Regions from separate parts of the Vibrio metoecus genome, predicted to be linked through region 3. Evidence: predicted binding sites of a transcription regulator. Region 3 holds the regulator's gene; each other region holds the start of a gene.
The links. Region 3 encodes MetJ, which represses methionine synthesis genes. Its sites were predicted from a motif close to TTAGACNTNTANANGTCTAA; they were not measured.
Positions count from the first base shown of each region.

Region 1: a site for MetJ is predicted at 2,481-2,500, ahead of metK (methionine adenosyltransferase). Genes of this name have one in related genera too.
Region 2: a site for MetJ is predicted at 1,430-1,449, ahead of metA (homoserine O-acetyltransferase MetA). Genes of this name have one in related genera too.

Region 1 is NZ_CP035686.1:2,299,494-2,304,362, forward strand. It holds gene EPB59_RS10380 (LysR family transcriptional regulator) at 1-185, shown strand, start outside; gene tkt (transketolase) at 252-2,249, opposite strand; gene metK (methionine adenosyltransferase) at 2,579-3,736, shown strand; gene EPB59_RS10395 (SprT family zinc-dependent metalloprotease) at 3,858-4,346, shown strand; gene xds (extracellular deoxyribonuclease Dns) at 4,474-4,869, shown strand, end outside.
Region 2 is NZ_CP035686.1:1,147,749-1,152,617, reverse strand. It holds gene EPB59_RS05250 (ABC transporter permease) at 1-961, shown strand, start outside; gene EPB59_RS05245 (ATP-binding protein) at 965-1,339, opposite strand; gene metA (homoserine O-acetyltransferase MetA) at 1,479-2,420, shown strand; gene pilW (type IV pilus biogenesis/stability protein PilW) at 2,604-3,317, shown strand; gene EPB59_RS05230 (hypothetical protein) at 3,323-3,544, opposite strand; gene rlmF (23S rRNA (adenine(1618)-N(6))-methyltransferase RlmF) at 3,617-4,702, opposite strand; gene EPB59_RS05220 (M48 metallopeptidase family protein) at 4,699-4,869, opposite strand, start outside.
Region 3 is NZ_CP035686.1:39,543-44,411, reverse strand. It holds gene priA (primosomal protein N') at 1-8, opposite strand, end outside; gene rpmE (50S ribosomal protein L31) at 263-481, shown strand; gene tnpA (IS200/IS605-like element IS1004 family transposase) at 654-1,091, shown strand; gene EPB59_RS00180 (malic enzyme-like NAD(P)-binding protein) at 1,414-2,691, shown strand; gene metJ (met regulon transcriptional regulator MetJ) at 2,802-3,119, opposite strand; gene EPB59_RS00170 (O-succinylhomoserine (thiol)-lyase) at 3,384-4,550, shown strand; gene EPB59_RS00165 (bifunctional aspartate kinase/homoserine dehydrogenase II) at 4,563-4,869, shown strand, end outside.

The sequences.
Region 1 (4,869 bases), 650 kb from region 3:
TGCTTCCCACTTGGTTTGCCAATGGTTTTGAAACGGCGCATCCGGGCAGCCTCATTCCTTGCGTCAACGGATGGCAATCACAGCCAACAGAAATCAACTGCTTCTATCCGCTCGGTCGTCACCCACTTCGGCTGCGCCTATTCATTGATGCGCTCCGCCAAGCAAGGCCTGATGAGTGGCAATAAAAAATCCCGCCGCAGCGGGATTTTTTATCATCGATTTTTCTTTGCTTCACAAAGAATGGCTTTCAATTACGCCAGCAGTTCTTTGGCTTGTTTCACGACATTTTCAGTAGTGAAGCCAAACAGTTTGAACAGCTCACCCGCTGGTGCTGATTCACCAAAGCTGGTCATACCGATGATGCGACCGCCAAAGCCGACGTACTTGTACCAGAAGTCGGCAATGCCCGCTTCAATCGCGATACGCTTGGTGACTGCAGATGGCAGAACGGCTTCACGGTAGGCTGCATCTTGCTTATCAAATGCGTCGGTCGATGGCATAGAGACCACGCGAACCGCTTTGCCTTCGGCGCTCAGTTGCTCGTAAGCGGCAACCGCGAGTTCAACTTCAGAGCCTGTTGCAATCAGAATGAGTTCAGGTTGACCTGCACAATCTTTCAGGATGTAACCACCTTTGGCGATGTTCGCGACTTGCTCTGCGCTGCGTGGTTGCTGCGCGAGGTTTTGACGCGAGAAAATCAGCGCAGATGGCGCATCTTTACGCTCAATCGCCAGTTTCCACGCCATCGCTGATTCTACTTGGTCACATGGGCGCCATGTGCTCATGTTTGGTGTCATACGCAGGGAAGCGATTTGCTCAACCGGTTGGTGGGTTGGGCCATCTTCACCCAGACCGATAGAGTCATGGGTGTACACTTGGATGTTTTGCACTTTCATCAGTGCTGCCATACGCATCGCGTTACGCGCGTATTCCATAAACATCAGGAAGGTCGCGCCGTAAGGCACAAAGCCACCGTGCAGCGCGATACCGTTGATGATGGCGGTCATACCAAACTCACGCACACCGTAGTGGATGTAGTTGCCTGAGAAGTCTTCTGCTGTGAGAGACTTAGAGCCAGACCACATGGTGAGGTTAGAAGGCGCTAGGTCAGCTGAGCCGCCCATAAATTCTGGCAGCAGTTTGCCGAACGCTTCCAGCGCATTTTGTGATGCTTTACGCGATGCGATGTTGGCAGGGTTAGCTTGTAGGTTGGCGATAATCTCGCTGGTTGCTGCTTCCCAATTCGCTGGCAGCTCACCGGCTACGCGGCGCTTGTATTCAGCAGCTTCGGCTGGGTAAGCTTTCGCGTAAGCGGCGAATTTCTCATCCCAAGCGGCTTCTTTGCTTGCGCCTGCGGCTTTGGCATCCCACTCTGCGTAAATGTCAGCTGGGATTTCAAATGGAGCATATTCCCAACCCAAGAATTCACGCGCGGCTTTGATTTCATCGTTGCCCAGAGGAGCGCCGTGACAGTCGTGTGAGCCCGCTTTGTTTGGTGAGCCGAAACCGATGATGGTTTTGGTACAAATCAGCGTTGGGCGAGAGGTTTCTGCTTTCGCCGCTTCAATCGCAGCGTTAATTGCATCTGCATCGTGGCCATCAACCGCAGGGATCACATGCCAGCCGTACGCTTCAAAACGTTTTGGTGTGTCGTCTGAGAACCAGCCTTCCACGTGACCGTCGATAGAAATACCGTTGTCATCCCAGAATGCAATCAGTTTGCCCAGACCCAGTGTTCCCGCCAGTGAACACGCTTCGTGCGAGATACCTTCCATCAAACAGCCATCACCCATGAACACATAAGTGAAGTGGTCAACGATGTCGTGACCCGGTTTGTTGAACTGCGCCGCCAGTGCTTTCTCAGCCATCGCCATACCTACGGCATTAGTGATGCCTTGGCCTAGAGGGCCCGTGGTGGTTTCGATACCCGGTGCGTAACCGTACTCTGGGTGACCCGGTGTTTTTGAGTGCAGTTGACGGAAATTTTTCAAATCGTCAATCGACAGCTGGTAACCGCTCAGGTGCAGCAGCGAGTAAATCAGCATAGATCCGTGACCGTTAGACAGTACAAAACGGTCGCGGTCAGCCCAGTTTGGGTTTTGTGGGTTGTGGTTTAAGTGTGAACGCCACAGTACTTCGGCGATATCCGCCATGCCCATTGGGGCTCCCGGGTGGCCAGAGTTAGCTTTTTGAACGCCGTCCATGCTCAGGGCACGGATAGCATTGGCAAGTTGTTTGCGAGAAGACATGTCGACTCCTAAATGGGAAGTAAGCGAAATGAATGGATGCGGAAAATCAGTGGCGGCTATTGTCGCAAAGCCCCCCTGCTGCTGCAAACGATTTACTGGTGCTTTGCTCCGATTTTGTCACACTTTTTAGCACATTCTCGCTTTGTAGTGGCAAAGCTGACTTTTTTAAGCAAACGTTTGGTTATGGGCTAAACAGAAAAAGAGCTTGTAATTTGAGCGCTCGACACTAGAATAGCCGTCTAGATGTAGAAACGCCTACAAAATGTACGAAATTGATCGGTAGCGCCACTTCATGCCGTTACCGAATAACCACAAATATTGGAGCTATCATGGCGATTAAGCACCTGTTTACTTCAGAATCAGTATCAGAAGGCCATCCAGATAAAATTGCAGACCAGATCTCTGATGCAGTGTTGGACGCAATTCTTGAGCAAGATCCTAAAGCTCGCGTTGCTTGCGAAACTTACGTAAAAACTGGCATGGTGATGGTGGGTGGTGAAATCACTACTTCCGCTTGGGTTGATATCGAAGAGTTAACTCGTCAAACCGTTCGTGAAATTGGTTACGTGCACTCAGACATGGGCTTTGATGCCAACTCTTGTGCAGTACTGAACACCATCGGTAAGCAATCGCCAGACATCAACCAAGGTGTTGATAAAGCCGATCCTAAAGAGCAAGGCGCGGGCGACCAAGGCATCATGTTTGGTTATGCAACTAACGAAACTGAAGTGCTGATGCCAGCACCAATCACCTACGCACACCGTCTGATGCAGCGCCAAGCAGAAGTTCGCAAAAACGGTACGCTGCCATGGTTGCGTCCAGATGCGAAATCTCAAGTGACCTTCCAGTACGACCAAGGCAAGATCGTGGGTATTGATGCCGTGGTTCTGTCTACTCAGCACTGTGACTCTATTTCAACGCCTGACCTGCGTGAAGCGGTAATGGAAGAGATCATCAAGCCTGTTCTGCCAGCAGAATGGCTGAGCAAAGAGACCAAATACTTCATCAACCCAACCGGTCGTTTTGTGATTGGTGGTCCTATGGGTGACTGTGGTCTGACAGGTCGTAAGATCATCGTTGATACCTACGGCGGCGCAGCGCGTCACGGTGGTGGTGCATTCTCTGGTAAGGATCCATCCAAGGTTGACCGTTCAGCGGCTTACGCAGCGCGTTACGTTGCGAAAAACATCGTTGCGGCGGGTATGGCTGATCGTTGTGAAATCCAACTGTCTTACGCAATCGGTGTTGCTGATCCAACGTCTATCATGGTGGAAACTTTCGGTACTGAAAAAGTATCTCAAGAGATCATCATCGAAGCCGTTCGCCAGTTCTTCGACCTGCGTCCATACGGTCTGCAAGAGATGCTGAACCTGCTGCAACCTATCTACAAGAAAACAGCAGCTTACGGTCACTTCGGCCGCGAAGAGTTCCCTTGGGAAGCGACAGACAAAGCCGCGCTGCTGCGTGACTTCGCTGGTCTAAAATAAGCATTATTTCAAGTCACCGCTGACAAACGGCGAGGATTGCAATAGAGTTCAAGGCCCTTTCTCATGAAAGGGCTTTTTTTATGAGTTCGATGATAGGGTTTTTAGAGGTAGAAATTCGCTAATGGTTCGTTTTGATCTGCACTGCCAAGCTGAGCAGAAAATCAAACAGTGTATCGCCACCGCCAGCGAGGCTTTGCAACGCCCTTTTAAACTACCTAAGCTCAACTACCGTTTACGCGGGCGCGCCGCCGGTAAAGCCTATTTACAGCTGTGGGAAATCCGCCTTAATCCGGTGCTGTTTGCCGAAAACGTCGATGACTTCCTCCAGCAAGTGATCCCACACGAAATCGCTCATCTGATTACGTATCAGCTTTATGGACGAGTACGTCCACACGGTGCCGAATGGCAACAAGTGATGAAACAGGTGTTTCAACTCGAACCCAAAACCACCCACACGTTTTCTGTTGCTTCAGTACAGGGCAAAACCTTCCACTACCGCTGTGCGTGCCGCGAATACCCCCTCACCATTCGTCGCCACAATAAAGTGCTGCGCGGTGAAGCCACCTATCGCTGCCAAAGCTGCCAACAAAACTTGATCTACCAAGCCTAACCTTTGATTGACAGAGGCCACCTCTATAGGCTTTGCCTTTCCCTCGCTAAAAACTAACAAAAGCATCAACGACAAAGGTAATTTATGAGTGTTAGACTGATAAAAAACCTACTTATCTACGTCTATCATGCTGATTATCCGTTTAATAACCGCTTTTATGGCGAGCTTGCCTCTCCTCACCTTTGCCGCCCCCATGTCTTTTAGTCATGCGAAAAATGAAGCGGTGAAGATTTACCGTGATCATCCGGTCTCTTTTTACTGTGGCTGCGACATTCGCTGGCAAGGCAAAAAAGGCATCCCTGATTTGGAGAGTTGCGGCTATCAAGTACGTAAAAATGAGAATCGTGCTTCGCGTATTGAATGGGAACATGTAGTCCCAGCTTGGCAATTTGGTCATCAGCTGCAATGCTGGCAACAAGGTGGCCGCAAAAACTGCACTCGTACTAGCCCAGAGTTCAATCAGATGGAAGCCGATCTGCACAACCTCACTCCAGCGATTGGCGAAGTAAATGGTGATCGTTCC
Region 2 (4,869 bases), 1.1 Mb from region 3:
GGAGCGGATGGTGGATGCCACGCCGCAAGTCAAAATTGTTCAGCGTGATCACACCATTGCCGATGCCAAACAAGCTTTCTTAGACAAGAAAGTGGCTGGCATACTGGTTATCCCTGAGCATTTCTACAAAGACTTATTGTTAGGGAAAAGCCCAACGCTCGCTTATGCGGGCGATGCTTCCTATTTTCTGGTTTACGGTACGATTGTTGAAGGTTTAGCCCAAGCGGGTGGCACACTCGCAGCACAAACCAAAGTCAGTCGTTTGGTCATCGAAGGTGAACCGATGGCGTTTGCCGCGCAGCATTTCTCGCCAACCAGTGCCAACCTGAAACCCACTTTTAACCCACGTATGGGCTATGTCGATTACGTCGTACCCGCCGTTTTTGTATTGATCCTGCAGCAAACGCTGATCATGGCAGCTGGATTGATGGTTGGGACACAAAAGCAAGGCCACGGCTATTGGAGTCGAGTCGCTCCTGCCAAACTGTTGTTAGTGCGTAGTTTTGTGCTGGTTGCAGTCTACTACTTGCTGAGTCTTTATTATTTCGGAGCTAGCTTTGATTTACACGGCGTAAATACGTTAGCAAAACCCAATGATCTACTCAGTCTGCTCTTGCCATTTTTATTAGCCTGTAACTTTGTCGGTATTGCGTTGGGAGCTGTGACTCCAAGACGTGAACTGGTCACTTTGGTGGTGTTAATTAGCTCGATGCCACTGATTTTTACCGCTGGTTTTATTTGGCCGTTGGAAATGATCCCTGCGCCTTTAGTCTGGCTTGCGCAGTGCTTCCCAAGCACGCCGGCAATCCAAGGCTTTCTAGGCTTAAACCAAATGGCGGCCAGTTGGTCAACCATAGCACCAAAATGGACACTCCTTTGGGCACAGGCTTTGGTATGGGGCGGTTTGGCGTTTTATCTTTTACGCCGAGATCTCCAGCGTACCGCTAAACACCCACAATAATGTCTACTCTTGCCACTGTTGACGCATGCGTTCGACAGTGGCTTCATCCACCCCATGCACGTTTTGATAACGTTCTCGACACACCAGAATCGTCAGCTTAGCTCGATATTGTCGGGCAAGTTTTCGGTATACCGCCATCTCCCAATGCCGAACAAAAGTATTCGATACCACCACGTCTTTGCCTTGTTGCAGCCAGTATTCCGTCTGTTGTTGACACCATTCATGGGCATGCGCCAAGTGTTCGGGGCGAAAATGGTACTCACCTTGTGGATTGACAAAATACATGTCTGCTTCCAGATGTACGGCAGGCAAGGTCTTCGCCAAGGTTGATTTCCCCGAACCGGGCAAACCGCGAATAAGGGTTAAGTGAGGTCGCATAGTTGATTCACAGTAGTCAATTGTGCCGAGAGATACTAACTTAGATTGAGGTTTGTTGCATTTTGCTATCGACAATAATTTTCGGTTGAGTTATAAGTCTAGATGTTTAGACGTCCATATCAAGCTTAGGGAGAAAGCTGTGCCGATTAGAATCCCCGACCAATTACCCGCGAGTGATGTGCTACGTAACGAAAACATCTTCGTTATGTCGGAATCACGTGCTTCGACGCAGGAGATACGCCCACTCAAGGTGTTGCTATTAAACTTAATGCCCAAAAAAATTGAGACGGAAACTCAATTTTTGCGCCTACTCTCTAATTCCCCCTTACAGGTGGATATTGAGCTGCTGCGCATCGATGATCGCCCAAGCAAAAACACCCCTGAAGAGCATCTCAACACCTTCTATCGTCAGTTTGAGTTAGTCAGAAACCGTAATTTCGACGGGTTGATCATAACTGGCGCACCTCTTGGCCTAGTGCAGTTTGAAGATGTCGCGTATTGGGAACATTTACAAAACATCATGAGTTGGGCGAAAGCACATGTGACTTCCACCCTTTACATCTGTTGGGCTGCGCAAGCAGGGCTAAAACTGCTGTACAACTTGCCTAAACGCACTCGTGAAGAGAAATTGTCCGGTGTGTATTACCATGATATTCACAAACCTTTTCATCCACTTTTACGCGGGTTTGATGATCGCTTTTTAGCGCCACACTCTCGCTATGCCGACTTTGAAGCTGACTTTTTGGCTGAGCATACTGATCTCGATATTCTCGCAACTTCCGATGTGGCGGGCGTTTACCTTGCGGCAACGAAAGACAAACGCAACGTGTTTGTAACCGGACACCCAGAATACGATGCCTTTACTTTACATAGCGAATATGTGCGCGATTTAGGTGAAGGGCTAAGTCCTGCAATTCCGGTGAACTACTACCCGAACGACAACCCAGATAATAAGCCCTGCGCCAGCTGGCGTAGCCATGGACACCTGCTATTTTCTAACTGGCTTAACTACTGTGTTTACCAACAAACACCGTACGATTTGGAAAAATTCAGCGAAGCAAACTTCACCAAAGATGAATAACCATTTCTGGGCCGCTTTACGCGGCCTTTTTTATACCTTAATTCATGCTCACATGGTCGCAATAGCGAGCGACATCAAGCAGATAAAGTCGTTAAGATTTGCCAACTGACTCGCAGACTTCACCCTCATTGCTCGGTCTTCTGTCTTAATTGCCTATCATGGGATAGTTAAGTGGAGGGGTATATGAAAAGAATGTTGGCAGTCGGTGTGATATTGGCCTTAAGCGGCTGTGTCACCGTAACCGAAACATCAGATATTGCAGCACAAAGCGATCCAACCGAAATGGCGGAAGCACGGATTGCCCTTGGTTTAGGCTATTTAGAAAATGGCAGCATGATCAAAGCCCGTGAAAACCTAGAAAAAGCGCTGCAACATGCCCCTCATTATTATCGTTCACAGCTCTCTATGGCTCACTATTTTGAGATGGTGGGAGAAAATGACTCGGCGCGAAAAATGTATCAATCGACGTTAAATCAGCACCCCAAAAACGGGAATGTACTGAATAACTTTGGTACTTTTTTGTGTAAACAAGGGGAATATGATACGGCGGATCAGTATTTTCGCCGAGCGGTCGAGCAACCTTATTATTACCTAATTTCGGCAAGTTACGAGAACGCGGGACTGTGTGCCTTAAAAGCGGGCAAGAATGATAACGCCCGTGAATATTTCAAGCGAGCGGTGGATCATGATCCGAATCGGCTACTGTCCATTTTACAACTCACTAAAATGGAAATTGACGCCGGAGATTACACTCAAGCTCGACTGCGGTTAATGGCATTAAATCAACGTTATGGCTACCAAAAAGCCTCACTCAAGCTATTGGTTGAGCTAGAAAAGCGTGCCGGTAATTCTGCATTAGAGCAGAAATACCAAACACTACTGGAGGCACAATCCTAGGTTTATTAAAGATTCGTCGGACGACCATTGCCTTTGCGATCGCGGTAGTGAATACGGCGTAGCCGACGTACCTTTTTAGCGCGCTGAATTTTTTGGTATTCGCGATAGATAACCCGAATAAAAAAACCAAGCCCAATCAGCAACAAAAGCGTAAAGACACTCATAAAAGGAACACACAGCCAGTGCGGTTGACAGGGTGCATAGAGCGGAACATCTTCGATTCTCATCTTGCCCCTCCTTTGTTAGTCTTTGATCGAACTGCATTTATGGATTAATGCTAGTCTGTTAACAACAGATTATCACTTTGTTTTCCACCACAGCTTGCGCTGCTCTGCATTTTGAAAACTCCAAGCAACAAAACGGCTGATCTTCTGTCCTTGTGCCATCTCTATTACATGTATCGACTGAGCGCCCAATTTTTCGAGCTGTTTTTTCATGCCGCGTACATTGTCACCCTTAGAAATCAAAGAACTAAACCAAAGCACTTGTTCGGCAAACTGCTGGCTTTCTACCGCCATTTTACCAATGAAAGCCGCTTCTCCTCCTAGGCACCATAACTCGGCTTTCTGACCACCAAAATTTAGCCTTGGGTGGCTTGAGGTTGGCGTTGCTAAACGGCCTTTCTTGCGTTGATTTGCCTGTAAGTTGGTCAACTTACGTTGGGTTCCTTGTTGAGCGTCCGCTAAGGATGCATGAAAAGGCGGGTTGCAAGTCGTCAGCGTATAACGCTCATTCGCCCCAATAATGCCGTTAAAAATATGTTGGCTGTTCTTTTGCAGGCGGCATTCGATATGGCCTTGCAGCTTCGAGTTGCTTTGAACAATCAAACTCGCTTGTTGAATTGAAACAGGATCAACATCACTGCCAACCCATGACCATCCGTATTCCGTAACTCCAACAATCGGATAGATACAATTCGCACCTACCCCAATATCCAGTGCTGTAACTTGAGAGTGGTTTAATTGGGGATTGTCCTTAAGCAAAAGATCGGCCACGCGATGAATGTAATCCGCACGACCCGGAATGGGCGGGCATAAAAAGCCCTCTGGGATATCCCAATAGGTGACACCGTAATGCAGAGCCAAAAGCGCTTTATTGAGTAACTTGACCGCGATCGGATCGGCAAAATTAATCGTCCATTGCCCTTTAGGATTTTTCATCACATGGGATTGCAACTCTGGCACAACCTTAATCAGTGCCGGAAAATCATACTGCCCGCGATGACGATTGCGTGGATGCAACCCAGATTTAACGGCAGCGACTTCCTCACCTTGTATTTTGTGGGTTACAGGCTGCTTATTTTGCTGCTTTTTCACAACTGGCTTATTGGCTTTCGGTTTTCGATTTGTTTTTTGCCCATGTTTTGGCTTAAGTGGAGTGTTCATGCTTTGCCTGCCTTGAGCTCTAGCACCATCATGTATAGCCGTGCATCCAGTTCAAGCTGATGATAATTCGGTTCCATATGGCAACAGAGCTGATAAAACGCTTTGTTGTGTTCTTTCTCTTTTAAATGCGCCAATTCATGCACCACTAACATGCGCAGTAGCGGTTC
Region 3 (4,869 bases):
GGGCGCATCAGGGTCCAAAACAGCGAAAAATCAAACGGATCACAGTCTACTGGAAGCGTAGCAGAAATTCGACCCGCGCTTTTGGTGAAATAAACAGCGAGATCGGTTGATCCGAAACCCGAGATTCATTAATATATCGCGCCTTACGGCATCCTAGAGGGTTGACCTCTCTGGATATGCAAACTCGTTATTTTTAACACTACGTGTGGTGTCCGACGATAATCGATTCGGATGGCGACACGGCCTAAATTGAGGTTATCCCATGAAAGCTGGTATCCACCCAGAATACAAAGCAGTAAACGCAACTTGTTCTTGCGGCAACTCTTTCGTTTTCAACTCTACTCTAGGTAAAGATTCAATGCACCTAGACGTATGTGACAAGTGCCACCCATTCTACTCTGGTAAGCAACGTATCGTTGACACCGGTGGTCGTGTTGAGCGCTTCAACAAGCGTTTCGGCGCACTGTCTGCGAAGAAGTAATTTCTGCTTTACGCAAGATTTTGAAAAAGGACGCTTCGGCGTCCTTTTTTCATTGTCATCCCTAAACCACCGCTTTTAGCGGTGGTGATTGTCCCTAAGGGCTTTTGCCCGAAAATGCGCCCATGTTAGAAGACAAACTCTTATTCACCATAAGTAAGAGGATTCAAATAACATGGGCGACTACAGAAGTTCATCACACGTCTATTGGCGTTGCAAATATCATATCGTTTGGACACCAAAATTTCGTTTTAAGATCTTAAAAGGTAATGTAGCTAAAGAGCTAAATCGTTCGATCTACATTCTTTGTAATATGAAAGATTGTGAAGTTTTGGAACTCAATGTTCAGCCAGATCATGTCCACTTAGTTGCGATAATTCCGCCCAAAGTATCGATTTCGACGTTGATGGGAGTTTTAAAGGGTAGGAGTGCAATTAGGCTATTCAACAAGTTTCCACATATCAGGAAAAAGTTATGGGGAAATCATTTTTGGGCGCGAGGCTATTTTGTGGATACGGTAGGTGTAAATGAAGAAATCATTAGACGGTATGTACGGCATCAAGACAAAAAAGAGCTTGAGCAAGAGCAGCAGTTAGAGTTATTGAGAGAGTAACAGCGTCGTGGCCCCCTTTTAGGGGGCTTATATTAAAACCGCCTTCTAAGAAGGCGGATTTTTATATTCTGTATTCTGAAAGGAGTGATAAGATTCACCACCATTATCAATACCGATTTTTTCATTCACTTACCTGCATATAAAACGCTTTTAAGCGGCACATTCTGGCTATTTCTTCTCCGCATTTCACATTTTCACTGGTCTTATCAGCAAGATCTTCGCTTTTTTTGTACGCTTTGCTCAGTGTCTAACCTAGGCAGCTTGCAAGACATACATTAGAATTTGTGACCTTTCCCATAAATAACTATAAGAGAACAGCCCTATGTCCGATGACAATCACCTCAACCCAACTCCTGAAGAACAATTTCGCCAACGTGCTCTCGATTACCATGCTTACCCAACCGCGGGCAAAATTGGTATTGCGCTGACCAAACCTGCTGATTCAGCTGCCGATCTTGCGCTGGCTTATAGCCCTGGCGTAGCAGAGCCGGTTCGTGAAATCGCACAAAACGTGGAAAATGTGTACAAGTACACCGCGAAAGGTAACACCGTTGCAGTCATTTCTAACGGCACTGCGATTTTAGGATTGGGCAATTTGGGACCGATGGCTTCTAAGCCTGTCATGGAAGGCAAGGCGCTGCTGTTTAAACGCTTTGCAGGACTGGATTCGATTGATATTGAAGTAAAACACCGCACCATCGATGAATTTGTTGATACGGTAGCCAACATTGCGGATACCTTCGGTGGCATTAACTTAGAAGACATCAAAGCCCCAGACTGCTTTGAAATTGAACGCCGCCTGATTGAACGTTGTGATGTGCCAGTGTTCCACGATGACCAACACGGTACCGCGATTGTGACTGCTGCGGGCATGCTCAACGCATTAGAGCTACAAGGTAAACAGCTGAAAGACTGTATGATTGTCTGTCTTGGTGCAGGGGCTGCTGCGGTAGCGTGTATGGAGCTACTGATCAAATGCGGTGCAATGCGTGAGAAGATTTACATGCTGGATCGCAAAGGCGTGATCCACACGCGCCGTGACGATCTCAACGAATACAAACAGCTGTTTGCCAACAACACGGATAAACGCACACTGGAAGATGTGATTGCGGGAGCGGATCTGTTCTTAGGCGTATCAGGCCCTAACCTGCTACCAGCGGAGGCACTCAAACTGATGGCCGACAAGCCTGTGGTGTTTGCGTGTTCCAACCCAGATCCTGAAATCAAGCCAGAAATTGCTCATCAAGTGCGTAACGACATGATCATGGGGACTGGTCGCAGCGACTATCCAAACCAAGTTAACAACGTGCTCTGCTTCCCGTTCATTTTCCGCGGAGCATTGGATGTTCGTGCGAGTGAGATCAATGACCAGATGAAATTGGCTGCGGTAGACGCCATTCGCCAACTGGCGAAAGAGCCAGTACCTGCGGAAGTATTGGCAGCCGCTGGCGTTGATAAGCTGAGTTTCGGTATTGAGTACATCATTCCAAAGCCGATGGACCCACGCCTATTGCCACGCGTAGCACGTGCAGTCGCGGAAGCGGCAGTGGAATCAGGCGTTGCTCGTATCCCAATGCCAGAAAACTACATGCAGGCTTAATCTGCTTGTTTATGTTGATAAACAGTCGATAAAAAAAGCCCCTCAGTTATATGAGGGGCTTTTTTATGAGCGTTATCAGTTCGCTTAGCGAATTGCGCTAACGAACACCATTACTCATCGTAAGATTCGAACTCAATACCCATTTCGGTCATCAAACGTTTGGCTTCGGCAGGAATGTCATCAGGGCGATCTTTACGCAGGTCTTCATCCGTCGGCAAAGGCTGGCCAGTGTAGGCATGCAAGAAGGCTTCACACAGCAATTCACTGTTGGTTGCGTGACGTAAGTTATTGACTTGACGGCGTGTTCTCTCATCCGTTAGCACTTTGAGAACTTTCAGCGGAATGGATACCGTGATTTTTTTTACCAACTCGCTCTTTTTCCCATGCTCTGCATAGGGGCTGATGTATTCGCCATTCCAGTCTGCCATTGCGCACCTTCGTTATTGTGGTTCGAATCGAAATTTCAAAGGCCCTAATTTTAGCGGGATTTACTGCCATAAGCAAAGACATATAGACGTCTAGAAGTGTTGACGTCTTTATTTAACATCAGTAAAGTGTCGAGTAATTTATGGGCAACAAAATGTGAGCCCATATGAGGTCACGTTGTCATAAGACAACCCTCTCTGCTGCTTTGAGCAGGAAAGGTATATGATGACGCACTCTAGGACAGAATAGCCAGCAAGGAAAACTCCATGACCACACGCAAGCCAGCCACCATTGCGGTTCGTACCGGGATTGAATCGGACACTCAATACCATGCCGTTGTGCCCCCTATTTATCTTTCGACCAACTATGGTTTTCCCGCATTTGGCGAAGTACCTAAATACGATTACACCCGCTCAGGCAACCCAAACCGTGGTTTGTTAGAACAAACCCTGTATGAGCTTGAATGTGGTGAAGGTGCGGTGGTGACCAACTGTGGTACTTCGGCCATCAATTTGTGGGTCACGGCGTTGTTAGGCCCAGAAGATCTGATTGTGGCACCACATGACTGCTATGGCGGTACTTACCGTTTGCTCAACACTCGTGCTAAAAAAGGCGACTTCAAAGTGCAGTTTGTCGACCAATCCAACGAACAAGCACTCACGCAAGCCTTAGCACGCAAACCAAAGTTGCTGTTGATTGAAACCCCCTCCAACCCTTTAGTTCGCGTGGTGGACATCGCTCATCTTTGTCAGTTAGCGAAAGCGCAAGGTACTTTGGTGGCGGTCGATAACACCTTCTTAACTCCAGTATTCCAAAAACCGCTCACCTTAGGCGCGGATTTTGTTCTGCACTCCACCACCAAATACATTAACGGTCACTCCGATGTGATTGGTGGTGTGTTGATCTGTAAAAGTAAGCAACATGCGGAAGAGCTAGCTTGGTGGGGCAACTGTTTAGGTTCAACCGGTACTCCATTTGATAGCTACATGACCTTACGTGGCATTCGCACGCTAGGCGCGCGGATGCGCGTACATGAAGAGAGCGCGCAACAGATTTTGGCTTATCTACAGACTCAATCATTGGTTGGCAAAATTTACCATCCAAGCCTACCCAACCACCCAGGCCATGAAATTGCGAAAAAACAACAATCAGGCTTTGGCTCTATGCTCAGTTTTGAATTTGCCGGCAGTTTTGAGCAACTGAAATTCTTTGTAGGCAAGTTGGCGCTGTTTTCACTGGCGGAGTCACTTGGTGGGGTAGAAAGCCTGATTTGCCACCCCGCCTCCATGACTCATCGTGCGATGGGTGAAGAAGCATTAGCCGAAGCTGGAATTTCACAGCAGTTGCTGCGCCTTTCCGTCGGTCTTGAAGATGCCTCAGATCTGATTGCCGATCTTGACCAAGCCTTTCAGCAAACTCTTTCAGCGAATTAAGGAGACCTGTGAATGACTCACGCTCGTCAACTGCATAAATTTGGTGGTAGTAGCCTTGCCGACCCAGAATGTTATCTGCGGGTCACGAAAATTCTTAAAAGTTATTCGAAGAGTGAAGATCTGGTGGTGGTCTCTGCGGCTGGCAAAACCACGAACCGTTTGATCAGTTTTGTCGAAGCACTCAGTAAAGATGGCCGAGTTGCCCATGAAACTTTACATGCACTGCGCCAATATCAGTCCGATTTGATCACCAAGCTACTGACCGCCGAAACGGCCGAACCGCTATTGAACCAATTGCAACAAGAGATCAGCGTGTTAG